One region of the Tabrizicola sp. T46 genome, then DNA from elsewhere that is predicted to be linked to it. Evidence: riboswitches for the same ligand, from Rfam matches in the RefSeq annotation. Region 1 holds a riboswitch; each other region holds the start of a gene.
What was found. Region 1 has a riboswitch for cobalamin ahead of AC2D9V_RS08300 (DUF1636 family protein). Riboswitches for the same ligand answer to the same signal wherever they lie in the genome.
Positions count from the first base shown of each region.

Region 2: linked by a shared signal. The riboswitch ahead of bluB (5,6-dimethylbenzimidazole synthase) and the one ahead of AC2D9V_RS08300 (DUF1636 family protein) in region 1 are both predicted to bind cobalamin.
Region 3: linked by a shared signal. The riboswitch ahead of AC2D9V_RS09220 (ABC transporter ATP-binding protein) and the one ahead of AC2D9V_RS08300 (DUF1636 family protein) in region 1 are both predicted to bind cobalamin.

Region 1 is NZ_JBXVVV010000002.1:160,604-170,254, forward strand. Features, by position in the region: gene purE (5-(carboxyamino)imidazole ribonucleotide mutase) at 1-277, opposite strand, end outside; gene gndA (NADP-dependent phosphogluconate dehydrogenase) at 341-1,753, opposite strand; gene AC2D9V_RS08275 (SMP-30/gluconolactonase/LRE family protein) at 1,744-2,646, opposite strand; gene AC2D9V_RS08280 (cobyric acid synthase) at 2,778-4,226, shown strand; gene AC2D9V_RS08285 (hypothetical protein) at 4,622-4,765, opposite strand; gene AC2D9V_RS08290 (hypothetical protein) at 4,830-4,979, opposite strand; gene cobO (cob(I)yrinic acid a,c-diamide adenosyltransferase) at 5,002-5,634, opposite strand; cobalamin riboswitch at 5,671-5,885, shown strand; gene AC2D9V_RS08300 (DUF1636 family protein) at 5,979-6,350, shown strand; gene cobW (cobalamin biosynthesis protein CobW) at 6,359-7,393, shown strand; gene cobN (cobaltochelatase subunit CobN) at 7,497-9,651, shown strand, end outside.
Region 2 is NZ_JBXVVV010000005.1:108,459-118,109, reverse strand. Features, by position in the region: gene AC2D9V_RS16960 (NnrS family protein) at 1-138, opposite strand, end outside; gene AC2D9V_RS16955 (5-formyltetrahydrofolate cyclo-ligase) at 138-785, opposite strand; gene AC2D9V_RS16950 (hemerythrin domain-containing protein) at 814-1,302, opposite strand; gene AC2D9V_RS16945 (group III truncated hemoglobin) at 1,316-1,774, opposite strand; gene AC2D9V_RS16940 (Rrf2 family transcriptional regulator) at 1,850-2,281, shown strand; gene AC2D9V_RS16935 (DUF6522 family protein) at 2,278-2,553, shown strand; gene AC2D9V_RS16930 (TetR/AcrR family transcriptional regulator) at 2,550-3,203, shown strand; gene AC2D9V_RS16925 (efflux RND transporter periplasmic adaptor subunit) at 3,207-4,352, shown strand; gene AC2D9V_RS16920 (ABC transporter permease) at 4,349-5,482, shown strand; gene AC2D9V_RS16915 (ABC transporter ATP-binding protein) at 5,486-6,178, shown strand; gene AC2D9V_RS16910 (hypothetical protein) at 6,194-6,574, shown strand; gene bluB (5,6-dimethylbenzimidazole synthase) at 6,620-7,342, opposite strand; cobalamin riboswitch at 7,386-7,572, opposite strand; gene AC2D9V_RS16900 (sterol desaturase family protein) at 7,629-8,483, opposite strand; partial or broken gene AC2D9V_RS16895 (ArsR/SmtB family transcription factor) at 8,572-8,772, shown strand; tRNA gene AC2D9V_RS16890 (tRNA-OTHER) at 8,750-8,816, opposite strand; gene AC2D9V_RS16885 (rhodanese-like domain-containing protein) at 8,794-9,237, shown strand; gene AC2D9V_RS16880 (hypothetical protein) at 9,359-9,651, opposite strand, start outside.
Region 3 is NZ_JBXVVV010000002.1:336,417-346,067, forward strand. Features, by position in the region: gene AC2D9V_RS09190 (ETC complex I subunit) at 1-47, opposite strand, end outside; gene AC2D9V_RS09195 (class I SAM-dependent methyltransferase) at 275-1,132, opposite strand; gene uvrB (excinuclease ABC subunit UvrB) at 1,304-3,487, shown strand; gene AC2D9V_RS09205 (REP-associated tyrosine transposase) at 3,511-4,017, opposite strand; gene AC2D9V_RS09210 (hypothetical protein) at 4,080-4,367, opposite strand; gene AC2D9V_RS09215 (excinuclease ABC subunit B) at 4,589-5,014, shown strand; cobalamin riboswitch at 5,059-5,272, shown strand; gene AC2D9V_RS09220 (ABC transporter ATP-binding protein) at 5,305-6,150, shown strand; gene AC2D9V_RS09225 (ABC transporter substrate-binding protein) at 6,171-7,103, shown strand; gene AC2D9V_RS09230 (flavin monoamine oxidase family protein) at 7,132-8,475, shown strand; gene AC2D9V_RS09235 (FecCD family ABC transporter permease) at 8,472-9,518, shown strand; gene AC2D9V_RS09240 (YeeE/YedE family protein) at 9,641-9,651, shown strand, end outside.

The DNA of each region.
Region 1 (9,651 bases):
AAAGCGCCTTGGTCTGCACTGGCACGCCGATGACCGGGACGCGGGTCTTCGAGGCCATCATGCCCGGCAGGTGTGCCGCCCCCCCGGCCCCGGCGATGATGACCTTGAGGCCCCGCGCGGCGGCGGTCTTGCCGTAGTCCCAAAGCCGGTCGGGCGTGCGGTGGGCGCTGACGATCTTCGTCTCGTAGGGAATCCCGAGTTCATCGAGGATTTCGGCGGCGGCCTTCATGGTGGGCCAGTCGCTTTGCGACCCCATGATGATCCCGACCTCTGGCATGGCGCATCCCTTCATCCTGAAGCCCCCGGTTATACGACGGACGGGGGGGCGGGCAAGGGCGGGTCAGTCCGTTGCCCAGGGCCCATGCGGAAGGGGGAGGCCGTCCAGTCGTTCAAACCCGTGGAGACCGAAGAAATCGCGCTGGCCCTGGATCATGTTCGCGGTACCCCGCGCGGTGCGCATCAGGTCGAACCATGCGAGGCCGGCGGCGAGGGCGGGCAGGGCATGGCCGTGCAGCGCCCCCGTCGCAGCGACAAGACGCAAGGCGGGCAGGCAGCGGGTGAGTTCTCCTGCAAAGCGCGGAGCAAGAATCAGGCTGCGGGCCGCGTCGTCCTCAAGCGCCTGCGCCATGTGGTCCAGCATGGTCGAGCGTATGATGCACCCGGCCCGCCAGACGCGGGCGATGGCGGGCAGGCGCAGGTTCCAGCCGAAGGCAGGCCCGGCGGCTGCAATCATCCCGAAGCCCTGCGCGTAACAGATTATCTTGCCGGCGGTCAGGGCGTCCCCAAGCTGGCGGGCGTTCAGGGTCCAATTGGGTGGCAGGCGCGCCGGACCGGGGCCATGCAGGGCCTCACCTGCCTTGCGTTCGTCGATCCGGGAAGAAACGTTGCGGGCGGCAACGGCGGCCTCGATGACCGTGATCGGCGCGGCGAGGTGCTGTGCCTCGATCACCGTCCAGCGCCCGGTCCCTTTCTGCCCCGCCTTGTCGAGGATGACGTCCAGAAGGGCGCCCCCGGTCACCGGATCGGTCGCGGCGGCGACCTGGGCGGCAACGTCGATCAGGTAGCTTTGCAGGATGCCTCGGTTCCAGTCTTCGAACACCTTTGAAATCTCTGCCGCCTCCATCCCCAGGCCGTCGCGCAGGATGCCGTAGACCTCGGCGATCATCTGCATGTCGGCATACTCGATGCCGTTGTGGACGGTCTTGACGAAATGCCCGGCCCCCGCCTCGCCCATGTGGTCGGCGCAGGGCGTGCCGTCCTCGGCCCGTGCGGCGATGGCTTGCAGGACGGGGGCAATGCGGGCCCAGTCCTGCGGGGTGCCACCTGCCATGATCGACGGCCCGTGCCGCGCGCCCTCTTCCCCGCCCGAGACGCCCATGCCCAGAAAGTGGAACGGCAGGCCTGCGGCCACCCGACGGTTGGTGTCGCGGAAGTTGGCGTTGCCGGCGTCGATCACAAGGTCCTGCGGATCGAGATGCGGGGCGAGGGCGGCAAGCTGGTCGTCCACTGGCTGGCCCGCCGGGACCATCAGGATGATCGAACGGGGGCTGGCCATCGCAGCGACAAGGTCGGCCAGGGTTTCGGTCGGCACGATCCGGTCGGCCAGAGGTCCGGCCCCGGCATGGAAGTCGCGGGTGGTCGCCGCGGTGCGGTTCCAGACGGCGACGGTAAAGCCCTTCTCGGCGATGTTCAGCGCAAGGGCCGAGCCCATCGTGCCAAGGCCGATCAGGCCGATGGTGGGTTTCATGGCCATTGCGCCCCTTTGCGGTTCAGGACCACCGAGTAAAGCCCGGTCGTCGCGGTGATGAAAAGCCGGTGCTTCGCCCGCCCGCCGAAGCAAAGGTTCGACACGACCTCGGGGATCAGGATCTTGCCCATCAGGTGCCCGTCCGGCGCGATGCAGTGGACGCCGTCGCCGGCTGAGGACCAGAGGTTGCCATCCTGGTCCACCCGGATGCCATCGGCGCAGCCGGGGGTGATCCTGTGAAAAAGACGCCCTGCCTTCGGCCGTCCGGAGGCCATGTCGAAGGCCATGATGTGCTGCGGATCGTCGCTGAAGGCCCGCCCGGTGTCGGCCACGTAAAGCGTGCCTTCGTCCGGGCTGAAGGCAAGGCCGTTCGGGCAGGCCATGTCGGTGATCACGGCCTCGATCGTGCCCGAAGGATCGACGCGGTAGACCTGGCAGGGAAGTTCGGCCTCGGCCTTGAAACCTTCGTAGTCGCTGATGATCCCGTAATGCGGATCGGTGAACCACACCGCCCCGTCGCGGGCGACGATGATGTCGTTGGGGCTATTCAGGGGCTTGCCCTGGAAGCTGTCAGCGATGACGGTGACGGACCCGTCCCATTCGGTGCGGGTGACGCGGCGCGTCCCGTGTTCGCAGCTGATCAGCCGCCCCTGACGGTCCCGGCTGTGGCCGTTGGCGAAGTTGGCGGGCTGGCGGAAGGTGGTCAGCCCCGCCTCGGACCAGCAGAGGATCCGGTCGTTCGGGATGTCGGAGAAAAGAAGGCAGCCATGGTCGCCGAACCAGACCGGCCCTTCGGCCCAGTCGAAGCCCGAGGCGAGGCGCTTCGGTGGGGCGTTGTGCAGGACAAAGGCTACGAAGGCGGGATCGTGGATTTCGAACCAGGGGTCGGGCGGGGACATGGGTGGCACCTCCGGGCGATGACTGTCCGGGGCTTGGGCGCGGGGGTCAAGCCCTTCCGGCGTGACAGTCCAGTGACGGCAGGCTAGGACCGGGGCATGGCCAGTCGTCCGTTCCTTCGCGAGGTGACCGCATGACCGCCCGGATCATGATCCAGGGTGCGGGGTCGAATGTCGGCAAGTCGCTGCTGGTCGCGGGGCTCTGCCGCCATTTCGCGCGTCAGGGCCTGCAGGTGCGGCCGTTCAAGCCACAGAACATGTCGAACAATGCCGCCGTGGCGACGGGAGGCGAGATCGGCCGGGCGCAGGCGCTGCAGGCCCGCGCGGCGAGGGTAGCCCCGCATGTCGACATGAACCCCGTGCTCCTCAAGCCCGAATCAGAGACCGGGGCGCAGGTGATCGTGCAGGGCCGCCGGCTGACGACGGTGAAGGCCCGGGACTATGCCGCGCTGAAGCCGCAGCTGATGGCCCCGGTGCTGGAGAGCTTTCACCGTCTGGCGGCGGAGGCTGACCTCGTCATCGTCGAAGGCGCGGGCAGCCCGGCCGAGGTGAACCTGCGGGCGGGCGACATCGCCAACATGGGCTTTGCCCGGGCCGCGGATGTGCCGGTCATCCTGGCCGGCGACATCGACCGGGGTGGGGTGATCGCGCAGCTGGTGGGAACGCAGGCGGTGCTTGCCCCGGCGGATGCGGCGATGATCCGGGGGTTCCTCATCAACAAGTTCCGCGGCGACCCGCGCCTTTTCGACGACGGCTATCGCCTGATCGAGGCCCGAACCGGCTGGCCGGGGCTGGGGGTCATCCCGTGGTTTCCCCATGCCCACCGCCTGCCGGCCGAGGACGCGGCGGATCTGGGCGGCACGCGGGGATCGGGCGGCTTCCTGATCGCAGTCCCGCACCTGAACCGGATCGCCAACTTCGACGACCTCGACCCCCTGGCGCAGGAACCGGGCGTCACGCTGAAGATCGTCAGGCCCGGCCAGCCCCTGCCGGTCGAGGCCGACCTCATCATCCTGCCCGGCTCCAAGGCCACCATCGCCGACCTTGCCCATTTCCGCGCGGAAGGCTGGGACATCGACCTTGCGGCGGCCTTGCGCCGGGGCGCGCGGGTGCTGGGCCTTTGCGGCGGTTACCAGATGCTCGGGCGCGAAATCGCAGATCCCGACGGGATCGAGGGGAAGCCGGGGTCGGCTCCGGGCCTTGGGCTGCTGGACGTCACCACGGTGATGACGCCGGACAAGCACGTGACTGAGACCGTGGCGCGCCACCCCGCCTCCGGCACGGTCGTCAGGGGCTATGAAATCCACCTCGGCAGAACGGAAGGGCCGGACCGCGCCCGGCCCCTCTTCACCGTCAGCGGCCAGCCGGAAGGCGCGGTTCGGGCGGACGGGCGCGTGATGGGCAGCTACCTGCACGGGATGTTCACCGAGGACGCCTTCCGCCGGGCCTTCCTTGCGGGCCTGGGCGCCGTGCCGGGACATGCGAGCTACGGGGCGGTTGTCGAGGAAACGCTGGACGCGCTGGCCGACCATCTGGCGGCGCATGTGGATTGCGACAGGGTCTTCGCGCTGGCGAAGGGCTAGGCGCGGGACCGCTCGGCCTTTGACCGACCTCGCAGGGGGCCTTCAGCCCCCTCGGCGCTGAAGCGCCTAACCCCCGAGGATACTTGAGCAGAAAGGAAGCCATAAACCTTAACGGCTTATTCAGACGAATCATCGAACCTGCTGAGGCGGTACATGCGGGGACGCCGATGACCGCCAGATGGGAAGACGCCCTGTCGTCGGGATTCCCGGCGGCAGGGTTCCCTTGACCCGCAAGCCGTTTTCCTTTCTGCACAAATATCCTCCGGGGGTCCGGGGGTGGAAAACCCCCGATCGCGCTTGGTCCGTGGCGCCCCCCGCTGGCCAGTGGTGCAGCGGCAGCGCCGGCCGAGCGGGGCTCGATGCCCCCGAGGGCGGCCCCCCTTTTCGGGAAGGCCCTAGAAGAGCCCGTCGCCGCCCTGTTCCTGCTCGATTGCCTCGTCGGCCACGACAGCGACCGCCCCGCCGACCAGAACCGGCGCGCAGGCCGACAGCACAAGCGCGGCGGCAAGGAGGGTGAGGCGAAGCGATGACTTCATCATGGTCAGATCCTTTTCCGGGTGCCGCGCAGGACGTGCGACGGGTGTTTATTCTCGGGGCGATACCTTACGGGGACGACTGACCTGCGCTGGCTTCTACCGGCGCTGCGTCCTCGGCAGGACCGAAGACCACCACGCCGCCATAGAAGAAGGGTGTGCAGGCGGAGAGAACGGCCAACGCGACGCCAAGGGCAGCCTTGATCACCACGCGTTGCATCGTTGAGCCCCCCTTCGCGCCCTTAGAACTCCACCCCTGCCTGGGCCTTGATGCCCGACCGGAACGGGTGCTTGACCAGCGTCATCTCGGTCACGAGATCCGCCGCCTCGATCAGTTCGTCCTTCGCGTTCCGTCCCGTCAAGACCACATGGGTCAGGGGAGGCTTTTCGGCGCGGAGAAACGCCAGCACTTCGGCGAGGTCGAGGTAATCGTAGCGGAGCGCGATGTTGATCTCGTCCAGAAGCACCAGGCGGATGGAAGGGTCGCGGATGAGTTCCTTCGCCTTTTCCCAGCCCGCCCGGGCGGCGGCGATGTCGCGGGCCTTGTCCTGGGTTTCCCAGGTGAAACCTTCGCCCATTGCGTGGAACTGGCAGAGATCGGGAAAATGGGTGGTCAGAAGCCGCCGCTCGCCCGTGTCCCAGGCGCCCTTGATGAACTGCACGACCGCAGAGGGCATCCCGTGCGCGATGCAGCGCAGGATCATGCCGAAGCCGGAGGAGGACTTGCCCTTGCCCGCGCCGGTATGGACGATGATCAGCCCCTTCTCGCCCGACTTTCCGGCCATGATCCGGTCGCGCGCTGCCTTCTTCTTGGCCATCTTCGCGGCGTGGCGGGCGAGGTCATCCGTTGCGGGTGTCGTATCGGCGTCGGTCATGGTCGGTCGTGTCCTTGACAAGGCCCCCCCATCTGCCTCAGGTGGACGGGTGCTGGTTCCTGTTTATGACAGGCGAAGAGGGAATGCGACAGGCCCGCCCGACGAAATGGGCGACCCGAAGCAGCCGCCCCCGCGACCGTGACCGGAGAGGTCCCAAGGCCACTGGCGTCATGCCGGGAAGGCGGGGGCCGTGGGGAGATCCTCTCCCCGTATCCGCAAGCCGGGAGACCTGCCAGCGCAGAACGGTAACCGGCGGACGGGGTGTTCCGCGACCGGTGATCGGCGGCCCCACACGTCGGGCGGCCCCTCGCTGGCCCACCCTTTCCGCCTTCGGATAGGCAACCATGGGCGCGACCCTTTACGTCTGCACCACCTGCAAGGCCGGCGAGGCCCCGGCCGAGGGCGCACCGCCCTGCGGGGCCCGGCTGCATGCCGCGCTGACGGCGGACGCGCCGCCCGAAGGCGTTCGCATCATCGGGGTCGAGTGCCTTTCTGCCTGCAACACTGGCTGCGCGGTGTCGCTGACAAAGCCGGGGGCCTGGTCCTATGTCTATGGCCGCCTGACGCTGGACGACGTTCCAGCGATTCTCGAAGGTGCGGCGAAATACGCCGCGACCGGGGATGGTATCGTCCCCTGGCGCGACCGCCCGACCGTCTTCCGCAAGCAATCCATTGCCCGCGTTCCCCCACATCCCCTGCCAGAGGCCGCCGAATGACCGAACAGATGAACGACCTGGGGAAAATCCCCGTCACCGTGATCACCGGCTTCCTCGGCGCGGGGAAGACCACGCTCATCCGCCACCTGATGCAGAACCCGCAGGGCAAGCGCCTGGCGATCCTCGTCAACGAGTTCGGCACCGTGGGCGTCGACGGCGACATCCTGAAATCCTGCGCGGATGAGAACTGCCCGGCGGAAAACATCGTGGAGCTGGCCAACGGCTGCATCTGCTGCACCGTCGCCGATGATTTCATCCCGACGATCGAGCAGCTGATGGCCATGCCGCAGCGCCCCGATCACATCCTGATCGAGACCTCGGGCCTTGCGCTGCCGAAGCCCCTTCTCAAGGCCTTCGACTGGCCCGCGATCCGCAGCCGGATCACGGTGGATGGCGTGATCGCGCTTGCCGATGCCGAGGCGGTGGCGGCGGGCCGGTTTGCCCCCGACGTGGACGCGGTCGAGGCGCAGCGCGCTGCCGACCCCAGCCTGGACCACGAAACGCCACTTTCGGAGGTCTTCGAGGACCAGATCCTCTGCGCCGACCTGATCCTGCTTTCGAAGGCCGACCTCGCCGGGGATGCGGGCCTTGCGACAGCGCGCGAGGTAATCGCGGCCGAGCTGAACCGCCCGGTGCCGATGCTGCCGATGACCGAAGGTGTCATCGACCCGCGTGTCGTCCTGGGCCTTGCCGCGGCGGCGGAGGATGACCTGGCCGCGCGCCCCTCGCACCACGACGGGGCGGATGACCACGAGCATGACGATTTCGATTCGGTCGTGATCGACCTGCCGGAGGTGACTGACCCCGAGGCCCTGGCCGCGGCGATTCAGCGCCTGGCGCATGAGCTGAACATCCTGCGGGTCAAGGGCCATGTCGCCGTTGCCGGCAAGCCGATGCGGCTGCTGGTGCAGGCCGTCGGCGCCCGCGTGCGGATGCAGTACGACCGCCCCTGGGGTGCCGCGCCGCGCCTTTCGCAGCTTGTCGTCATCGCCGAGCATGACGACATCGACGAAGCCGCGATCCGCAGGGTAGTGGGGGCCTGACAGCCGTGACTTACCCTCTCCTCACCTTTGGGCGGGAAGCGCCCCCCTACTTCCTCGGGGGAGAGGGACGGGGTGCGGGGGCAACCGCCCTGCGGAGAGTCTGATGCACGTCGTCTTCCGCGAAAGCCATGGGCTGGAGGAAACGGAAACCCCGTTCGACCTGGGGCAGGATCCGGCCGACCTTGTGGTCCTCAGCTTTTCCGACAGCGACCTTGGGGCGTTCACGGCGGGCTATGAGCGCATGCGTAGGGTGGGCAATACTGCCCACCCTACCGTGCGTCTCGCCAATATCATCGCGCTCAAACACCCGATCTCCGTCGACACCTATGCCGAACGCACGCTCTCCGGCGCGAAGGCGATCCTCGTCCGCCTGATCGGGGGTGAGGCCTACTGGCCCTACGGCCTTGCCACGCTGCAGGACCTTGGCCGTCGGAAAGGCACGGCGCTGGCGATCCTGCCGGCCGATGGCCGGCCCGACCCGCGGCTTGATGCGCTGTCGACGCTTCCCGTCTCGACGCTGCGACGGTTGCAGGCGTTGTGTGACGAGGGCGGAGCAGTTGCGGCCCATGCCGCCCTGGCTCAACTGGCCCTGGCCGCGGGCATCTATGCCGCGCCTGTGATGGGCGACAAGACCGTGCCGCCGATGGGGTTCTATGACCCCGAGCGGGGAGTGGTTCCGGCACCGGCTGCCGCAGGCGGTGTCCTTGTCACCTTCTACCGCAGCTACCTGACCTCGGGCGATACTGCGCCGGTGGATGCGCTGATCAATGCGCTGCGGGCCGAGGGCTTTGCGGCCTATGGCGCCTTTGCGGCCAGCCTGAAGGCCCAGGGCGCTGCGGACTGGCTGTCCTCGCATCTGACCGCCTGCCCGCCGGTCGCGATCATCAATGCCACCGCCTTCTCGGCGCGGGGAGACGACGGGCGGACGCCCTTCGACGCGGCGGACTGCCCTGTCTTCCAGGTGGCGCTGTCGACCAACCGCCGCCGCGACTGGGCAGCATCGGAACGGGGCCTGTCGCCTGCCGATCTTGCCATGCATGTCGTGCTGCCCGAGGTCGACGGCCGCCTTTTCGCCGGGCTTGTCAGCCACAAGAGCCCTGGCAAGCGCCACCCCGAATTGCAGTTCTCGCGCTTTGCGCACCGGGCGGATGCGGGCCGCGTTGCCGCGGTGGTGGAGCGTGTCAGGCGCTGGCACAGGCTTGCGGTCACCCCCGCCGCAGACCGAAAGCTGGCGGTTATCCTGTCCACCTACCCCGGCCGGGCGCATCAGATGGCGCATGCCGTCGGCCTTGACGCGCTGGCCTCGACCGAGGGCCTGTTGCAGACCCTTGCCGCCGAAGGTTACGCCATCGGCGCAGGCGGGCCGGTGGCCAGGGCGTTGGGAGAGACGCTGAGTTGGCCGATGGCGGAGTATCTGGCGGCGCTGGAAACGCTGCCCGAAGCGCTGCTGCAGGACCTGCAGGAGGCCTGGGGCGATCCGGCCGGCGATCCCCTGGTCAGGAACGGTGCTTTCTGCTTCCCCGCCATCCAGAGGGGAAATGCGATTGTCGCGTTGCAGCCCGAACGCGGCGAGGTCGTAACGCGGGACGGCGATTACCACGACCTCTCGCGCACCCCGCGGCACGGCTATGTCGCCTTCTACCTCTGGCTTCGCGCGCAGGGGCTGCACGCCCTGATCCATATGGGCGCGCATGGCACGCTGGAGTGGCTGCCGGGGAAATCGGTCGCCCTTTCCGACACCTGCTGGCCCGAGGTGCTGATCGGACCCACGCCGGTCATCTATCCCTTCATCGTCAATGACCCGGGCGAGGCTGCGCAAGCGAAGCGCCGGATCGGGGCGGTGACGCTGGGCCATCTGCCGCCGCCGATGGTGGCGAGTGCCGTTCCGGCCGAGCTTCTGCGGCTGGAACGGCTCTTGGACGAATACTCCACCGCCGAAGGGCTGGACCCGGCCCGCCGCACCCGCCTGATCGCCGCGATCCGGGACGAGGCGGCCGCGTCGGGTGTCGCCGCCGATCTTGGCCTTCCCGCCAGCGCGACCCCGGCCGAGGCGATCACCCGGATCGACCGTTTTGTCTGCGACCTGAAGGAAAGCCAGTTCGGCCAGGGCCTGCACGTTTTCGGGCAAGGGGAGGGTGAGCGCGAGGGGTTGCTGGCGGCCCTCGATGGCCGAAAGGTCGCCCCCGGTCCCGCCGGTTCGCCCAACCGTGGGCGGAGCGACGTGCTGCCGACCGGGCGGAACCTCTTTTCCGTCGATC
Region 2 (9,651 bases), on a different contig from region 1:
ATGACCAGACAGCATCGGCACCCATAGCGTCATGGCCAGCGCAGCCCCGGTCGCGGCGCCGAAGAAGAATGGCCGGAACCCGTAGGTCAGGATCGCAGGGCCGGTCCAGGCGCGCATCTGTTCGGCAGTGGTGGTCATCATGCGTCCTTCTGTTCGTACTGGACCCCGGCCTCGGTCAGGATGACGTCCAGTGCGATGTCGCGGGGTTGGGGAAAGATGGTGGCAAGCCGGGCAGATTGCAGACCGATACCGATTGTCATCGGGCGAGGCGACAGCACGGCGAGCGTGCGGTCAAAGTACCCCCCGCCGTAGCCCAGCCGAAACCCTGCCGGGTGCCAGCCCACCAAGGGGGCAAGAGTCAGGTCAGGCACCACCTCTGGCCCGTCAGCCGGGACCGGGATCTTCCAGAAGCCCTGCACCATCCTGCAATCTGGCGTCCATAGGCGGAACGCCAGTGGTGCAGAGGGCGCTGTGACCACGGGCAATGTGACGCGCGCGCCGCGTGCGAGCAGGCTTTCCAGCCAGGGCCGCAAGTTCAGTTCCGCCTTGATCGGCCACCAAGCCGAGAGCGTCAGCCCGTCGACGCTCGGGAAACGTTCAGCCATCAGGGTATCGACACGCGCGGCAATCATGTCTGCCGCTGCACGACGCTGCGACATGGACAGGGCCTGACGGTCTGCGAGCAATCGCGCGCGCTCGGCCTTGCGCCAGCGAGCGACGTCGCGGACCTGCTCTTGGTCCACAGCCAACGGATCGAAGTAGTCCGGGGCGATCTCGCAAGCCATGCAGGGAGACGAGGCGAATGGGCCCGGCTCAGACATCGGCGCGCCGCTCCGCCTCGAACTGCGGGAACAGCACGTCGTTCTCCAGCCGCATGTGCTCGGTCAGGTCACGGGTGAACTCATCCAGTCCACGGTAAAGCCCGGTCCAGGTGCCGCAGGCCCCGTCGGGCAAGGTCAGGTTTGCGGTCAGTCGGAAGATCGCGGCCAGTTCGCGGTCATGCCCGGCATGATCGGCGCGCATCACCGCGATCGGAGTCTCGATGCCGGGCATCCCGCCCTTGCGGATCGCGGGAAACAGGATCAGTTCCTCTTTCTTCATATGCACCTCCAATTCGCCGAGCATCTGGTGCAGCAGGGCCGACAGTCCGTCAGGCACGCCCACGTCGCCGAAGTGCACGTCCTCGACACGCTCGGCCATTGCCACCAGTTGCGGAAGCTGCTCCCTGTGGCGGGCATGGTAGCGCTCCTCGATGTGCCGGGTCAGGGCGGTCGGCTCGAACGGCGCTGCAGCTTCGGTCATGTGAGGTCTCCTGTCAGAAGAACAGTTTGGGTGGGGCGACGGGGTCGCTTTGGGCTGACTGAACGGCGATGTGCAGGGAATGGGCGATCCGCTCGGCGCGCTCGATCAGGTGCAAGGCACCCGCGGGCGTGCAGGTATCAACAGCTGTCGCGCGGAACAGCGCAAGCCAGCGGTCAAAATGTGCCGCATTGATCGGCAATGGAGTATGCGCGGGCACCGGCCGGCCATGATACTGCCCGGTCATCAAGGCGACCGAAGACCAGAACGTCACCATCCGCTCAAGATGCACGGACCAATCGGTGATGCGGGCCGCAAAGATCGGCCCCAGAACGGCATCTGCACGGACACAGCCGTAAAAGCGGTGTACCAGATCGCGTAGAACATCGAGGCTAAGACCCGTCTCTTCCATAAGGGCGGCCGTCACTTCCGGCCTGGTTGTCGGGATGGACAAGCTGACAGTTGCGCTGGACATCTGAGTCTCCGTCTTGCGCTTTGGCTTAGGCCTGCTAATTGGTATTGTAAATGCCTATTCAAGGAAACCGACCTCATGCGGCTGACCTCCTTCACCGACTTCGGGCTACGGATGCTGATGCGAATGGCCTCCGATCCGTCGCGCGCCATCTCCACGGCCGAACTGGCCGAAGCCTTGGGCCTGTCCCGCAATCATCTGGCCAAGATCATCCAGCATCTGGCGCGCGCAGGCCTGATCGAAACCCGGCGCGGCGGCGGCGGTGGCGCCGTGCTGGCCCGACCGGCGTCCGAGATCCGGCTTGGCCAGGTCATCCGGTTGTTGGAAGAAGGGCAGCCCTTGGTCGAGTGTTTCGGGGCCGATGGGGGTGCCTGTTCGATAGACACGCGCTGTCGGCTCAAGGCGCGTCTGCGTTCTGCGGAAGCAGCTTTTCTCACGGATCTCGACCGATCGACACTGGCCGATATCGCCCTGCCCCCGCTGCCAAAGAACCTCGTGGTGTCGCAATGACGCAGGTGGAACGTGACGGTGCAGGCTTTGTCGTTCCGGCAATCTTGCTCGCCGAAGCATTCGGACTGACCGAGTCCGACGTTCGCGAGTCGATGCGCACCGGTGCCCTGACATCGATCTGCGAGGCCGGGGTGGGGACGGACGCGGGACGCTGGCGCCTGACGTTCCGCTACATCAATCGCGCCTGCCGGTTCACGGTCGACGAGGCAGGAACGATCCTGTCGAGTTCTCGCTTTCCGGTGCGGGACCGATCGTCTGACTTGGAACGTTGACTCCTTCATCCGATTATGTAAGTGATTACTCACTTACTTGCTTGGATGAATCGATGCGCAAGACGTCAGATTTCCGCAAGGCTGAAATCGTGGCAACGATCCTTGCCTTGGCCGACCAGATCGGCCCGGACCGGGTGACGACAGGCGCCGTCGCCAACGAAGTCGGCGTGACGCAGGCTGCCCTGTTCAGGCATTTTCCAACAAAGGCTGCAATGTGGAGTGCCGTGGCCGACCAGGTGGCCGAAACGCTGACCCATGCCTGGAATGCGGCTGTGGCACAGAGTGAGCTGCCGGTTGACAGGATTAGGGCCCTGATCCGGGCGCAACTGGACCAGATCGCAGCAACACCCGCGATGCCCATGCTGCTGTTTTCCCGCGAACTGAATGTCGAGAACGCGGCCTTGCGCACGGCATTCCGCGGGCGGCTGACCGCTTTCCATGGCCATCTTATGCGCGAAGTCGAGCTGGGCCAGCAGTCCCATACCCTGCGCGATGACGTTGCAGCAGCGGATGTGGCGGTCTTGCTGACTTCCTTGGTGCAGGGGGTGGCGATCCGCTGGTCACTGGGCGCGCGCGACTTTGGCCTGCAGGCCGAAGGGCTGCGCCTTCTGGATGTCCAGCTGCAGCTCCTTGGGGTTGAAGGAGGCTGACCGATGCGGACCATCTGGATCATTGCGGTGGTGGCGGCCTTGAGCATCGGCGCAGGAGCGATGTACCTGACCGAGCGTCCGTTGACGGTGGCGGTCGTGCAGCCCGAAACCGATGTGGCCCTTCGCATCTACGGCCTCGGAACCGTCGAGGCGAGGGTGCTGGCGCGCGTAGGATTTGAGTCCAGCGGAACACTGATGTCGCTTACGGTCGATGCAGGTGACCGCGTGGCACAGGGGCAAGCGCTGGCCGAGCTGAATCAGGATGAGCAGGAGGCGCGGCTCGCGCGTGCCCAGGCCGCCGTGGCGGCGAACGCTGCCAATCAGGCCAAGGCGGAAGCGGCTGTCCTCCGCGCCACGGCAATCCTGGCGCAGCGCGAGACGGCCAACCGCCGGCAGGCCGAGTTGACCCGACAGGAAGCCGCATCCATCCAGCGCGCGGAGGAGGCGCAGCGAGATGAAGACGTCGCTCGTGCTGACGTGAAAGTTGCCGAAGCGGAACTCGCCGTCATTCGCGCTCAAGGGCAGGATGCAGTCGCTGCCCTGCAACTTGAACAGACGCTGCTGGACCGTCACCGCTTGACCGCGCCCTTTGATGCGCTGGTTGTCACACGCTTGGCCGAAACCGGGGCCGTGGTTCGGTCAGGCGATCCGATCTTTACCCTGATCGACCCCGATACGATTTGGATTCAGGCCTACATTGACGAAGAACGCGCTGGTCAGCTGGCCCTTGGCCAGCCCGGCACCATCCGTCTGCGGTCTCAGCCTGCCAGCGAATTCACGGGCACGATCACCCGCATCGGAGTGGAAAGCGACCGGGTGAACGAGGAACGCCGCGTCTGGCTGACCTGCTCGGATTGCCCGCCGCAAATGTTTCTGGGCGAACAAGCCGAGGTGCGCATCCTGACTGCCACACGCGCCACGGCCCTGATGGTGCCTGAAGTGGTGATTATGGGCTTCGACGGGTATCGCGGCACGGTTTGGATCGTCCAGGACGGTAGGCTTTCGCGCGCCGACCTGACATTCGGCGCGCGTGACGACCGGGGCCGGGTGGAAGTGACGGGCGGGTTGCCCGATGCTGCGCAGGTCGTGGCCGTCCCGTTGCAAGGTGTGGATGAAGGCCGGCTTGCTCACATCGGAGCTGCGCCATGAACCTTGCCATCAAGGATATCCGCCACGGCCTCTTCCGCTTTGTCCTGACCTGTTTGGGACTTGGGCTTCTGATGACGGTCGTGCTGGCGATGATCGGCATCTACAACGGCCTTGTCGCAGATGCCCTGGCCGTCGTGAAGGCCCCTGCCGCTGATGTCTGGGTGGTCGAGGCTGGCACACAAGGCCCCTTTGCCGAAGCGTCAAGCATCCCGGCCACGACCCGGGACGCCGTGGCCCGCATGCCCGGAGTGGCCGAGGCCGGGGCCATCGCTTACCAAGCGATCGAGGCCAGCCATGCCGGCAGGACCTTGCGGCTCTATGTCATCGGCTTTGAACCCGGTCGTCCCGGCGGACCGCAGCGCATTACCGAAGGGCGGGGGCTGGGCAGAAGCCACTTTGAACTGCTGGCAGACCGCAAGACCGGTCTGGTGCCCGGAGAGACCATCCGGCTGGGACGCGACCGCTTTACCGTCGTGGGATTGGTCGAGGATGCGATGAACTCAGGCGGCGATCCGGCAGTCTATGTGACTTTGGCTGATGCATTGACGTTGCAGACGGCGATGGACCCGGCCGCTGCCCGGGTGCAGGCGGCTCGGGGCGATGGCGGCCTGCGCCCACCGACGGTGGCCGCCGTTGTTGCCCGGCTGCAGCCCGGTGCCGATGTGGAGCTTTTGACCGCGACGGTTCGGCAATGGAAACACCTCTCCGCCCTCAGCCAAAGTGAACAGGAGCAGCTTCTGCTTGCCTCGGTGGTGGACCGGGCGCGGCGCCAGATCGGTCTGTTCCTGGGGATCCTGCTGTCTGTCAGCGCCGTGGTGATCGCACTCATCATCTACACCATGACCATGGAGAAGCTGAAGCAGATCGCTACCCTGAAGCTGATCGGCGCCCCGGATCGAACCATTGTGGGCCTGATCGTGCAACAGGCGCTGATCCTTGGCATCTCTGGCCTTGCGATCGGGCTGGCCCTGATCCTTCTGGTCAAGGACAGCTTTCCCCGACGCGTAGTGCTTGAGCCGTTCAACGCGCTGGTGCTGACCGGCATCATCCTGATGGTCTGCCTTGTTGCCTCGGGTCTTGGCGTCCGCGCGGCGCTGAAGGTTGACCCTGCCACAGCGCTCGGGGGCTGACCCATGCCGCCGGGCGACATTCTGGTCGATGTGCGGGGCGTCGCCAAGCATTATGGCGAAGGCGAAACCCGTGTCGATGCCTTGCGGTCCGTGGATCTGCGGGTACATGTCGGCGAAGTCATCGCGCTGCTGGGCCCGTCCGGTTCGGGCAAGACGACGCTGCTGAACGTGATCGGCTGCATTCTTGCCCCGACCGCGGGCCGGGTCGAACTGGATGGCGATGCGGTGTTCGACGGCAAATGGCTCCGCAGCGATCTGCGACAGCTGCGCCTGGACAAGATCGGCTTTATCTTTCAGGCGCACAACCTGTTGCCCTTCCTGACCGCCGAAGAGAACGTCTCGGTCGTGCTGGACCTTGCGGGCTGGCCTGCCGAAAGAGGCCGCGAACGGGCACGCGAACTGCTTGATTACCTTGAAGTCGGGCATCGGGCCAAGGTGAAGCCAGCCCTGCTTTCCGGGGGCGAAGCGCAACGCGTCGCCATTGCCCGCGCGCTGGCGAACCGCCCCCGGATCATCCTGGCCGATGAACCCACGGCTGCGTTGGACAGTGGTCGGGCGCAGCTTGTGGTGGACCTTCTGCGAAAGCTCGCCAGCGACCAGAAGGCCTGCATCATCGCCGTGACGCATGATGAAAAGATCTTCGACCGTTTCGACCGCCTGATCCACCTGCGCGATGGTCGTCTCGTGGACAGCTGAACCAAGGAGAAGGCCATGCCCGCCCGCAGAAAGCCCCTGACGGCCGTCGCCTTTGTCGCAATCGTCTTCGGTCTCCTGACTATCGTTTCTGGAGGCCGCGCCCTTTTTGGTGGCGCCGACATGGGGGCCGTCGTCCCGTTCGTTCTGTGGTTCAACTTCCTAGCAGGGTTTGCCTACATCATCGCGGGTCTGGGGCTTTGGTATAGGACTGGCTGGGCACCCGGCCTTGCCATCGCCATCACCCTCGCGACCGGAGCGATCTTTGCGATGTTTCTCTTGGAGGTCTGGCGCGGGACTGCATACGAGGCGCGGACGATGGGTGCGATGGCGCTGCGCCTTGCGATCTGGGTGGTGATCAGCGTCGTGGCGGCAAGGGAAAAGGCCAGTCGCGCATGACGGAAGGCAATCCTTTCACAGGGCACCATGCGGCCTGCCGCGATACTACCAAGCAGGCGGCGTCACGTCTGACGGGAGATCCCGTGCCCCCTCGCACTGACCCCAAGCGTCGCAATAGATCAACTGCTCCAGCGGCAGGCGGCTTGCCCAACCCTTAGCCGCCAATTCGGGCTGGTCGTAAAGCTCTTCGACGTGGCCGAGGCAAAGCCAGGCCACCGGAACAACGCTTTCGGGCAGGCCAAGGATCTCGCTTAACGCGCCCGACCGAAAGATGCTGACCCAACCCACACCAATCCCTTCCGACCGAGCCGCCAGCCAGAGGTTCTGAACAGCACAGACGGTCGAATAAAGGTCCATCTCGGGCGCGTGGGTGCGGCCAAGCACAACAGGGCCGCCACGCGCGCGATCGCAAGTGACGCAGATGCTGACCGGCGCTTGCAGGATGCCTTCAAGCTTCAGGCTGGAATAGAGCGGACGGCGGTCAGGTCCGAACATCGCTTCGGCTTCGGCGTTTGCATCGGCAAAGGCGGCCTGAACCCGACCTTTCACACCGGAATCCCGGACAATGATGAAGTTCCACGGCTGCATGAACCCAACCGAAGGCGCATGATGGGCAGCCGTCAAAATGCGCATCAGAACATCTTTGTCCACGGGAGTGTCCGTAAACTGCGAGCGCACGTCGCGGCGCGAGAAGATAGCGCGATAGACGGCAGCGCGCTCGCCTTCGCTGAAGGCTCCGGCCGCGACCGGAGAGGCAGAAACGGACATGACGGTCCCCCTTCGTCGAAACGGGCGCGCCGCCGGCCTTCGGCGCGTCCTGTTTCGTCTGGCCGGTCTTCTGACTTGGCTTCGCGCGGGTGCTGCGCCTTCCCGGTCATTCGACCCGTGGCAAATGCAGCCCCATCCACCTTACAGCGTTGGGCACGTCGCAGGATTTCACTGCGTTCCCGATTATCCCGCCACGGAAAGCGGCGGGCACCAAACGCCGCCACTCTAGGCGTAAGTTCGATCTGGCGCAATCAGCGCGGCACTCCCGACGAAGACAGACGTAAAATCATTCTGTGGGATCCTTCAGCTCGGAATTTGGATCGAGGGCGTAGCCGCTCGCTGGTCCACGAAGGGGCTGAATCAGCATCTGGTCGAGCCACAAATCACGGTGTGTACGAAACTGTTCGATCCCGATCTCCATCCCCTCGTGTCCCTTGGCGGGCTGAGCGATGTAGGTGCCGAGCAGCCGGTCCCACCACGGCAGGTTGAAGCCGTAGTTCGAGTTGGTCTCGCGCGGGTCGGTGGAATGGTGGACGCGGTGCATGTCCGGCGTCACGACGAACAGGCGCAGCACGCGGTCCACCGGGCGTGGCAGGTCGATATTGGCGTGGTTGAACAGCGCGGTGGCGTTCAGGACCACCTCGAAGAGCAGCACCGCGACGGCGGGCGGGCCGAGCGCCGCGACCACCGCCAGCTTGATGCCCATCGAGATCAGGATCTCGACAGGATGGAACCGCAGGCCGGTTGTGACGTCAAAATCAAGATCGGCGTGGTGCATCCGGTGCAGCCGCCAGAGCCCCGGCACCGCATGGAACATCACATGCTGAAGGTAGATCGCCAGATCGAGCAGCAGCATCGAGACGATGATCGCGACCCAGACTGGCACATCGAGATTGTGGAACAGGCCCCAGCCGCGATCCTCGGCCATGACGGCCAGCCCGACAGCGAGGATCGGGAACGACAGCCGCAGGATGACCGTATCGACCACCACGAGCGCAAGATTATTGGTCCAGCGGATCACCCGCGGGATCTGCCGTCTGCGCCGGGGGGCTGCCACTTCCCAAAGCGCCATTGCCGTCAGAACACCCAGAAAGATGGCAAGACGGATGGTCGCCTCGGTGGCAAGGATGGTCTCGGACATGGATCGCTCGCCTTTGGCCTTGTGGGGCGCGATGGAATCGCTATTATTCAAGGCAACGCTTGAATGATCTAGCGTCAGGAGACAGGCCTTGTCAATCAGCCCGAAGCTGGCCCTGCTGGAGGAATACGCCCTTGTCGCGCGCGCCTTGTCGGCACCGGCGCGTCTGATGCTGCTGGAACAACTGGCGCAAGGAGAGCGTGGCGTGGAGGCGCTGGCGGAAAAGACGGGCCTGACCATCGCCAACTGCTCGCAGCACCTGCAACAGTTGCGCCGGGCTGCGCTCGTCACCAGCCGCCGCGATGGCAAGGCGGTGATCTACCGACTCACCGACGCAAAGACTCTGGAACTCATGGACCTTTTGCGCATCGTGGCCGAACGTAACCTGGCACAAGTCGAGCGCATCCTACGGGGCCTCTCGGGCGGCTATGACGCGCCCGAACCGGTCAGTCGCGCGGTCCTCGCCGCACGGCTCGCGGGAGGCTCTGTCACTGTTCTCGATGTCCGGCCCTCCGACGAATATGCTGCGGGCCACATCCCCGGTGCACGGAACGCCACCTTGGCGCAGTTGGAGCAAATTCTCCCAACACTTGCGCATGACGCTGAGATTGTCGCCTATTGCCGCGGCCCATACTGCGTCTATGCCCATCAGGCCGTCGCCACTTTGCGCCGCCACGGTCTAAACGCGCGGCGGCTGGAAGGTGGTTTGCCTGAATGGCGTGAGGATGGAAGACCAGTGCTCATCGACGTGGGCTGAGCGTTGTTGAGCTCAATAGGACGGCGCCCGGTTTCGAAAGGACAGGACTTCGCTCATCGCGCGCCATCTTCGTTGACGATGCAATCATATTGCCCGATGGCTGACACCTGATACGGCGACCCTAGTTCGTCGTGCGCCACATCCGGTATCGCCCCTGGCCTGTCATCTCACGGATCAGACCCCGCGTTTCCATCCAGGCAAGGTTGCGCTGCACGGCCGCTCGACTGGCGCCGGTCATGGTCTCGGCCATGGGGGCCGAGACGAGGGGCCATTCGGTCAGTACCGCGCGCAGCGCCCGTGGTGTCTTTCCCGAGAGCGGTGACATCTCGATTTCTGCCCGCGCTGACCATGCTTCGATATCGTCGAGGTGCCGCATCGCGGTCAGGCTTGCTGTTTCCATCCCGTCGAGCCAGC
Region 3 (9,651 bases), 180 kb from region 1:
CCCGACTGCATCGCGGTTCGGGCGGGCTGGTAGATGCGGGCGCGCATGAGGTCCTCCGGACAGGATGGCCCGTTATTCCCAAGCTTTGCGGAAAAGCGCAAGCACGACTTAGGACAGAAAAGGCTGTCGGCCGGCCCGGGAGTGTTTGGGTGGGGTGGGGTGGGCCAGCCGACAGATCAAGTTGCTGCTTGCAACCTGCAGACTGCCCAAAGCGTTAACGAAATGCAACCGAAAGTTGTGTCCTGCTGCAAGATGGGCCTCGGGGCCGGACACTTCAGGGTTTCCGTTGCAGCCGCAGCATCATGTAGCGGTTGAAATGCCGGAACTTCTCGGCATTGCGGTCGGTTCCGGTCAGTCGCTGCATCAGGTTGCGGCGACGCTTTGCAGGGAGGAACAGGCCGATGAAGCGGGCAAGCGTCCAGTGCGCGGCCGGCTTCTTTGCCTTGATCTCATCCGACACGCGCGTCACGCCGTGACCGATCACGTTGAACAATTGCTGTTCCAGATCAATCGAGGGTGCGACCGCATCGGTGATGTCCTCTTCCGCTGCCAGCGCAAAGGAGGATTGGTCCAATGCGGTGCGGAAATGCCCCAGCTGGTGGCCACCTCCCGGTTGCGGCCCCAGCACGGCCCGGCCCTTGTACTCATCGGTCCGGAAGCAGTCTGCGATCACGACCTGGCCACCGGGGGCCAGGAGAGAAGCACATTTCGGCAGGCTTTCCGACAGTGGGATGTACTGGAAGCTTTCCGAAAAGAGGCAAAGGTCGAACGGGCCTTTACCCGTGAAGTCCTCGAATGTGCATTCGTGGACGACGGCACCTTTCGCGGTCTCGCGGCAGCGGGCGGCAAGGAAGGCGGATGGCACGACGATCTCGACCGTATGGCCCAGGGCCAGAAGCTTGCGCGCCGTCTCGCCTGCGCCTCCGCCGATGTCGAGGATACGCAACGGGCCCGCCGGCAGGTAGCCGAAGAGCTTTGCCGTATAGGCCTCCTGCGCTGCCCGCAGGTTTCCGGCCGTCACGTCAAGCCCGGTCCAGAGCCCGTAATGCAGGTTCTCTGCCCCCGTCAGCCAGCGGATGAACGCCAGCCCCACATCCAGGCCCACCGCCCGCGTGTCGATCTTCTCTGCCATGCCACACCTCTTCTGTCTGCCTTAGCGGCTTCGGCAAGTCCGGGCAACGCTTTCAAGGCCCGGTCGGATCGGCGGTCAGATCGGCGGTCGGATCGGCGGTCGGATCGGCGCTTGAACTGGAACAAAAACGGATCAAGTCTGATGGGCCGCGACTCAAGGCAGAGGACGCAGATGCCCCACAACAACGCCAACGCCCTGACCGAACGCCCCGAGGTGCTGACCCGGCCCAAGCTGGAAGGCGGCCGGCGATTCGTCCTGTCCACGCCCTTTCAGCCGGCGGGCGACCAGCCAACCGCTATCGCCGAACTGACCGCCGGGGTGCTGGCGGGCGAGCGTGACCAGGTGCTTCTGGGGGCCACCGGTACCGGCAAGACCTTCACCATGGCAAAAGTGATCGAGGAAACCCAGCGCCCCGCGATCATCCTTGCGCCGAACAAGACCCTTGCCGCCCAGCTCTACGGGGAATTCAAGGGCTTTTTCCCCGACAACGCGGTGGAATACTTCGTCAGTTACTACGACTACTACCAGCCCGAGGCCTATGTGCCGCGGACCGACACCTATATCGAGAAGGAATCCCAGATCAACGAACAGATCGACCGGATGCGCCACTCGGCCACCCGGGCGCTTCTGGAACGGGATGACGTGATCATCGTTGCCTCGGTTTCCTGCATCTACGGCATCGGGTCGGTCGAAACCTACTCGGCCATGACGCAGGACCTTGTGGTCGGCCAGATGTATGACCAGCGCAAGGTCATGGCGGAACTCGTGGCCCAGCAATACCGGCGGCTGGAAGGCAGCTTCCAGCGCGGGGCGTTCCGGGTGCGCGGCGACAGTCTGGAGGTCTGGCCCGCCCACCTTGAGGATCGCGCCTGGCGGTTTTCCTTCTTCGGCGAGGAACTGGAGTCGATCGTCGAATTCGACCCCCTGACCGGTGCAAAGACAGACACGTTCAAGCAGATCCGCATCTATGCGAACTCTCATTACGTCACCCCGCGCCCGACACTGGCCCAGGCGATCAAGGGCATCAAGGACGAGCTTTTCCACCGGCTGAAGCAGCTACAGTCCGAGGGGAAACTCCTCGAGGCACAGCGGCTGGAGCAGCGCACCAACTTCGACCTCGAGATGCTGGAGGCGACCGGCTCTTGCGCCGGGATCGAGAACTACTCGCGCTACCTCACCGGCCGCGCCCCGGGCGAACCGCCGCCGACGCTCTTCGAATTCATCCCCGACCACGCCATCGTCTTCGCCGACGAAAGCCACGTCTCGGTCCCCCAGATTGGCGGCATGTACAAGGGCGACTTCCGCCGCAAGTTCACGCTGGCCGAACACGGGTTCCGCCTGCCCTCCTGCATGGACAACCGCCCCCTGAAGTTCGAGGAATGGGATGCAATGCGGCCCCAGTCCGTCTTCGTCAGCGCCACCCCCGCGGCGTGGGAACTGGAACAGACCGGCGGCATCTTCACCGAACAGGTCATCCGCCCGACCGGCCTTCTGGACCCTGTCGTGGAAATCCGCCCGGTCGAGATGCAGGTCGACGACCTCTTGGACGAAATCCGCAAGGTCTCGGCCAAGGGCCTGCGGACGCTGGTCACCGTGCTGACCAAGCGTATGGCCGAGGACCTGACCGATTACCTCCACGAACAGGGCATCCGGGTGCGCTACATGCACTCCGACATCGACACCATCGAACGCATTGAAATTCTGCGCGATTTGCGGCTGGGGGCCTTTGACGCTCTGGTCGGGATCAACCTCTTGCGCGAAGGCCTCGACATCCCGGAATGCGGGCTGGTCGCGATCCTCGACGCGGACAAGGAAGGTTTTCTGCGGTCGGAGACCAGCCTCATCCAGACCATCGGCCGCGCCGCGCGGAACGCGGAAGGCCGGGTCATCATGTATGCCGACCGGATCACCGGGTCGATGGAACGGGCGCTCGCCGAGACCAACCGACGGCGCGAAAAGCAGATGGCCTACAACGCCGCGCACGGGATCACGCCCGAGACGGTCAAGAAGAACGTCGAGGATGTGCTGGCCGGCCTCTGGCAGGGCGACACCGACATGTCCCGCGTGACGACCAAGGTCGACAAGCCAATGGTCGGGTCGAACCTCGCCGCCCATCTGGATGCTCTCCGCGCCCAGATGCGCAAGGCCGCCGAGAACCTGGAGTTCGAGGAAGCCGCCCGCCTGCGGGATGAGGTCAAGCGGCTGGAGGCGGTGGAGCTTGCCGTGGCCGATGACCCGTTTGCGCGGCAGGAGGTGATCGAGGAAGCGGTGACAGAGGCCACCAAGATGGCCGGACGGTCGACGGCAGGGCGGGCCGGTCAGCGGGGCGGCAAGCGGTCGCGGCGGGGTAGGTAGAGGCGGTGGGCGCGCCGCCCACCCTACGCGACGGCCCGTAGGGTGGGCGAAGCGCCCACCTTCGTCCGCAGATCACGGTGGATCGTCGAAAACGGCCAGTCCACCGCCTTTTTCACATAGCCATGCCGGACCGGATCGCTGAGGCAATGGGCGATGGCGCGCGCCTCCTCATCAGGGTCGCGGATCATGTGCTCCCAGAACCGGCGCCGCCACAGACCCGCCTCGCGCTTGGCAGACATGCTGCGCGATTGCGGGCCCCGCAATCCGGTCGCAAAGGTGAACCGCGCCTTGATCTTCTGCCAGCGTAGGGAAAAGTTGGCATCCCCCGGTGGCAGGGTCCAGACGGCATGGATATGGTCAGGCAGGATCACCATGGCCTTGCAGTCGATCGGGTGTTCGGCAGCTGTCATCCGATAGGCTTCGCGCAAGTGTTGGATGTGGTCGGTCAGGGCAGTCGCCCCCTTCACGGCAAGATTGACCGTAAAGAAATAGGTGGCACCCGGGACGCGCATCCGGCGGTAGTTCGGCATGTGGCAGGCCTTCCAAGGGTTTCCCTTTCGAAAGGTGGGCGAAGCGCCCACCCTACCTTGCGTCACTCCACCAAGACGATGTCCGGATCGCCTGCGCGGAAGGTCGTGATCTCGTGGCAGGTGACAACCTCGCTTTCCCGCTCTTCCCAATAGCGCGGGTCTGCCAGCACCGCCTCGGGCAAGCGGTCCTTCTGGAAGATCCGCCGCTTTTGCCGCTTCACCGTCACCTCGAAACGGTTCGACCGCAGCCGCGCACCAGGGCGCAGGAAACCTTCGCGCAGCACCTCGGCCCGGTCCTGCAAGCGCTTGATCTCGGCCTTCAGCCGCGCGAATTCGTCCACTGGGTCCATCAGCACCTCCTCCTGCTTCCCGCAGTCTCGGCCAGCTTGGTTGCAGCAAGGTTAACGCGGACCCGAACACGTCCCCCGCCCGCCGGATGTGCCGGACCGCCAGAGACCGTCAGGTCTTCGCCTTCGTCATCTCGGGCCGAGAGGCCGACGACCTGGCGGCGGCGCGGGCGCTGATCCGGGGGCTTGCTTGACGATCCCGGCTGCCGGTCCATCTCCCCTCCATGCGCGTCCTCTTTGCCCTCCTGCTCGCCTCGCCCGCCCAAGCCTGGGAGTTCACCGACACGCCGGTCTGCACCATCCTGAACGACACGCCGACCCTGCAGGTCCGCGTGACCTACGATCCGTCCCTGCCAGAGCCTTACGCCATCACCCTCACCCGCCCCGATCCCTGGCCGGTGACAGACACTTTCGGTCTCAGCTTCAACGGCCCCGCCGCAATGACCATCGGCACCGCCCGCCACCGCCTTTCACCGGACGGGCGGACGCTGACAGTTAGCGATACGGGCTTTGGCAACGTGCTTGACGGCCTGGCGCTGAACAGCACCGCCACGGCGCTTGCCGGGGAGACCAGGGTCCCCCTTGACCTTTCCGGAGCGCGGCCTGCGGTCGAAGCCTTCCGGGACTGCGGCGTGGCACCCTCGGCCTGAGACCAGGGCGCATCGCGGTCGGACTTGACCTGACGCGGCACCTCGGCCATACCCGACGCGATGGTTCCCGGCCAAACCAAGCGCGGCCGGGTGAAAAGGGAACACGGGTCGGGTGTAGGCATCAGCCGCCCATTCCGTGACTGCCCCCGCAACTGTAGGCGGCGAGCGACCCCCGATGCCACTGGCCGGAACCGGCCGGGAAGGTGGGGAGAGCAGAGACCCGCGAGTCAGGAGACCTGCCATCGCAGCAACAGACCGACCCGGGCGGGGTGTCCCGGAAGGAGCATGCGATGGATATGCCATGGCAGCCACCCGCGGCTGCAACAACTGATCCCGTGGCGCGGTCTGCGCCGCTTGCGGGCCCGACCGCTGTCGAGGTTTCCGGCGTATGCTGGGGGCCGAAGGGCCGCCCGGATATCCTGTCGGATATCAGCTTTGCCGTGCCGCAGGGCCAGGTCATGGCGATCTGCGGTGCGAACGGGGCGGGGAAGTCCTCGCTTCTCAGGCTGCTCTACCGTCATCAGGCACCGCGCAGCGGTTCGGTGCGGCTGATGGGCCGGGACATCTGGGACATGGGCGCGTCCGAGGCCGCGCGCCATCTTGCCGCCGTCCTGCAGGAACAGCCCGCCGACTTTGCCCTGACCGCCCGCCAGATCGTGGCGCTGGGCCGCCTGCCGCACCGGAAGACCTGGGGCCCCGGCCATGCCGCCCCCGGCAGCGCGGATGCGGCGATCATCCAGTCTGCGATCCGGCGGATGGACCTGGACGGTATGGCCGACCGCCCCTTCGCCACCCTTTCGGGGGGTGAACGCCAGCGTGTGATGGTCGCCCGCGCCCTTGCGCAAGAGCCACGGATCATCGTGCTGGACGAACCGACCAACCACCTCGACATCCGCCACCAGCTGGAGCTCCTGTCACTTCTGAAGGGCCTTGGCCTGACGGTGATCGCCACGCTGCATGACCTGACCCTGGCCGCCGAATTCGCGGACCGTGTCCTGATCCTGCGGGAGGGACGCATCCTAGCCGACGGCCCGCCCGAGGACGTCCTGACCGAGGTGACCCTCGCCCGGGCATTCAACGTGCAGGCCCGCATCGACCGGTCCGGCGATGCACCGCGCTTTTCCTTCCACCTCTGACAACGCCTGAGACTCTTCACATGATCCGACTGTCGCTTGCCGTCCTGTTCCTGTCCGCCTCCGCCGCCCTGGCCTATCCTGTCACTGTGAAAAGCTGCGACCGGGAGGTGACCTTCGACGCTGCCCCCACTCGCGCGATCTCGCATGACGTCAACCTGACCGAGATGATGCTGGTCCTCGGCCTGCGCGACCGGATGGTCGGCTATACCGGCATCTCCGGCTGGAAGACGCTGGACGAGGAGATGCGGGCAGGTGTGGCCGAGCTGCCAGAACTGTCGGCCAAGTATCCTACGAAAGAGGTGCTGGCCGCGGCCGAGCCCGACTTTTTCTTCACCGGCTGGAACTACGGCATGAAGGTCGGCGGCGAAGTCACGCCCGAGACGCTGGAACCCTTGGGGATCAAGACCTACGAGCTGACCGAAAGCTGCGTCCACATCGGCCCCAAGGCCCGGTCGAGCATGGACGACATGTACAATGACATTCTGAACCTTGGCCGTATCTTCGGCGTCGAGGCGAAGGCAGAGGATCTGGTGGCAGGCTGGAGAGAGCGTCTTGCGGAGGTCACGGCCGGCGTGGACCGCTCGAACCCCCTGCGCGTCTTTGTCTATGACAGCGGTGAAGAGGCCCCCTTCACCGCCGGTGCCTATGCCATGCCTACAGCCCTGATCGAGGCGGCGGGTGGCGTCAACATCCTGGCGGACCTGGAAAAAAGCTGGGCCGAGACCAGCTGGGAGCCGGTGGTCGAACGCAACCCCGAGGTCGTGGTGATCGTCAACTATGGCGACGTGACGGCAGAACAGAAGATTGCCTTCATGAAGGAAAATCCCGCTTTCGCAGGGGTCGATGCCGTGAAGAACGACCGCTTTGTCGTGCTGGAATATGTCGAGGCGACGCCCGGACCCCGCAACATCAAGGCGGTGGAGAAGCTTGTCGCCGGGTTCTGGGGTCAGTAAGCAAATCCAGTCCGGGCCAGGTGTGCCGATGATCTCCCGCCGTGAAATGCTCGCCTGCCTTGCCGCACTGCAGGCGCCTGTGCCCTTGCAGGCCGCAACTGGGCGATCCGTGATCGTGATCGGGGCGGGTATTGCGGGGCTGACTGCTGCGCGCATGCTGCAGACCGCTGGCCATCGGGTGACGGTGATCGAGGCGCGGAACCGGATCGGCGGGCGCATCTGGACTTCGCGCCTCTGGCCCGACCTGCCGGTGGACCTTGGGGCCAGTTGGATCCATGGCATACGCGGCAATCCCCTCTCTGCGCTGGCCGACGAGGCTGGGGTCCGTCGCCTGTCCACCTCCTATGACAGCGCGATCACGCTGGATGTGACCGGTCGCCCCCTTGATCTCGAACCGGCAATGGCGCGGGCCGAAGCCGTGGTGGATACCGCCCGCGCGGCGGTGGATGAACGCGATGAAGACCTGTCTCTGGCCGACGCGGTTCAAGCCTCGCAGGGATGGCGAAGTGCCGATGCTGAGGAGCGGCGGCTGATCCGCCATTTCATCAACAGCACGGTCGAGCATGAATATGGCAGCGACTGGCACGAGGCCTCGGCCTGGCACTTCGACGACGGCACGGAATTCGGCGGTGGCGATGTCCTTTTTCCAGAGGGCTACGACCAGATCCCCGGAATGCTGGCGCAGGGTCTGGGCATAAGGCTGGGCAAGGCTGTCACCGCCTTGGCTCCGGAGGGCGGGCGCGTATCCGTCACGCTCGCCGGGGGAGAGATCCTGACGGCGGATCAAGCCGTGGTCACCCTGCCGATCGGGGTGCTGCAATCAGGGAACATCCGATTTGCCGAGCCGCTGGCGCACGACCGACAGCGCGCGATTGACGGCCTTCGGATGGGTCTTCTCAACAAGTGCTGGCTGCGCTTCGACCGCATCGCCTGGCCCGATGATGTCGACTGGATCGGGTGGCTGGGGCCAAGGGACGGGCATTGGGCCGAATGGGTCAGCCTGGCGCCTTCGATGGGCGCGCCGGTCCTGCTCGGCTTCAATGCCGCCGCGCAATCGCACGAGATCGAGGCGCTGAGCGACGCCGCCACCGCGGATGCCGCGCATGAGGCGCTGAGGGCAATGTTCGGAACCGGCTTTCCTGCCCCGCTTGCGGCACAGGTTACCCGTTGGTCACAGGATCCCTTTGCGTTCGGCTCCTACTCGTTCAATGCCGTGGGCACCCATGCCGGAACGCGCGCAGCGCTGCAGGGGGCGGATTGGGACGGCCGGCTGATCTTTGCGGGCGAGGCGGCATCTCCGGATCACCCTGGAACGGTGCATGGCGCGTTGATGTCGGGGCTCGCCGCTGCCGGACTTGTGAGCCGGGGATGACCAGGATCGCCGCAGCATCGGTCGGCCGCAGGATCGGTCTCCGCTCGGGTGCAGCGCTCGGGGCGGGGGCGGCGCTGCTTGTTGCCATTGTTCTGGCCGTGTCCGTGGGCTCGGTATCGATTCCGCCGGTAACGGTCTGGGGCATTGCGCTGGACCGGGTTGCGCCCGGTCTCGTGACCCCGGACTGGAGCGCGGCGCATCAGAACATCGTCTGGGAAATCCGCTTTCCCCGCGTGATCCTGGCGGCTCTGGTAGGGGCGGGCCTCGGGCTTGTGGGGGCTGCGCTGCAGGCGGTCACGCGCAATCCGCTGGCAGACCCGCATCTCCTGGGCATTTCTTCTGGCGCGGCCTTCGGTGCCATCGCCGCACTTCTGCACACCGGACTTTTCCTTGGCCTTCTGACCGTGCCGATCATGGCTTTCGGTGGGGCGCTGGCCGCCACCATTCTGGTCCTGGGCGTTGCGAGGCTGGCCGGTGCGACCAGCGCCGACCGGCTGGTCCTTGCCGGTGTGTCGGTCAGCTTTGTCATCATGGCCGGTGCCAATATCCTGATCTTCCTTGGCGATCCACGCGCGACCCATACGGTGGTCTTCTGGATGCTGGGCGGGCTTGGCCTTGCACAATGGGATCATCTCATCTGGCCGACAGTGGCGCTTGTGCCTTGCGGCCTCTGGCTCTGGGCACAGGCCGGGCGGCTGAATGCGATGAGCCTTGGCGACGAGACGGCGGCAAGCCTCGGGATCGAGGTTGCCCGCTTTCGCCTCACCGTCTTCGTCGTCGCTGCACTCATCACCGGGGCGATGGTGGCGTTCTCCGGTCTGATCGGCTTTGTCGGGCTGATGATGCCACACCTCGTGCGGCTTGTTCTTGGGGGCGACAACGCGCGTGTGCTGCCCGCCTCGGCCTTTGCGGGCGCGGTCTTTCTGGTCGTGGCCGATGCCGCTGCCCGTGTCGTCATGGCACCCGAGGACATGCCGATCGGCGTTGTCACGAGCCTTACAGGCGGAGTATTCTTCGTCTGGATGATGGCACGGCGCCGCTGAGGCCTGAAACCGGTCGACTGGGAACCTCGATGCCCACGGACGGTTGCTTGCCTGCCCGGCTGGTGGACATCCGGCAGGCCTGGATCCGCAGTTGGCCGACTGATCAGTAAAGGGACAAAGGAATGAGCGAAAC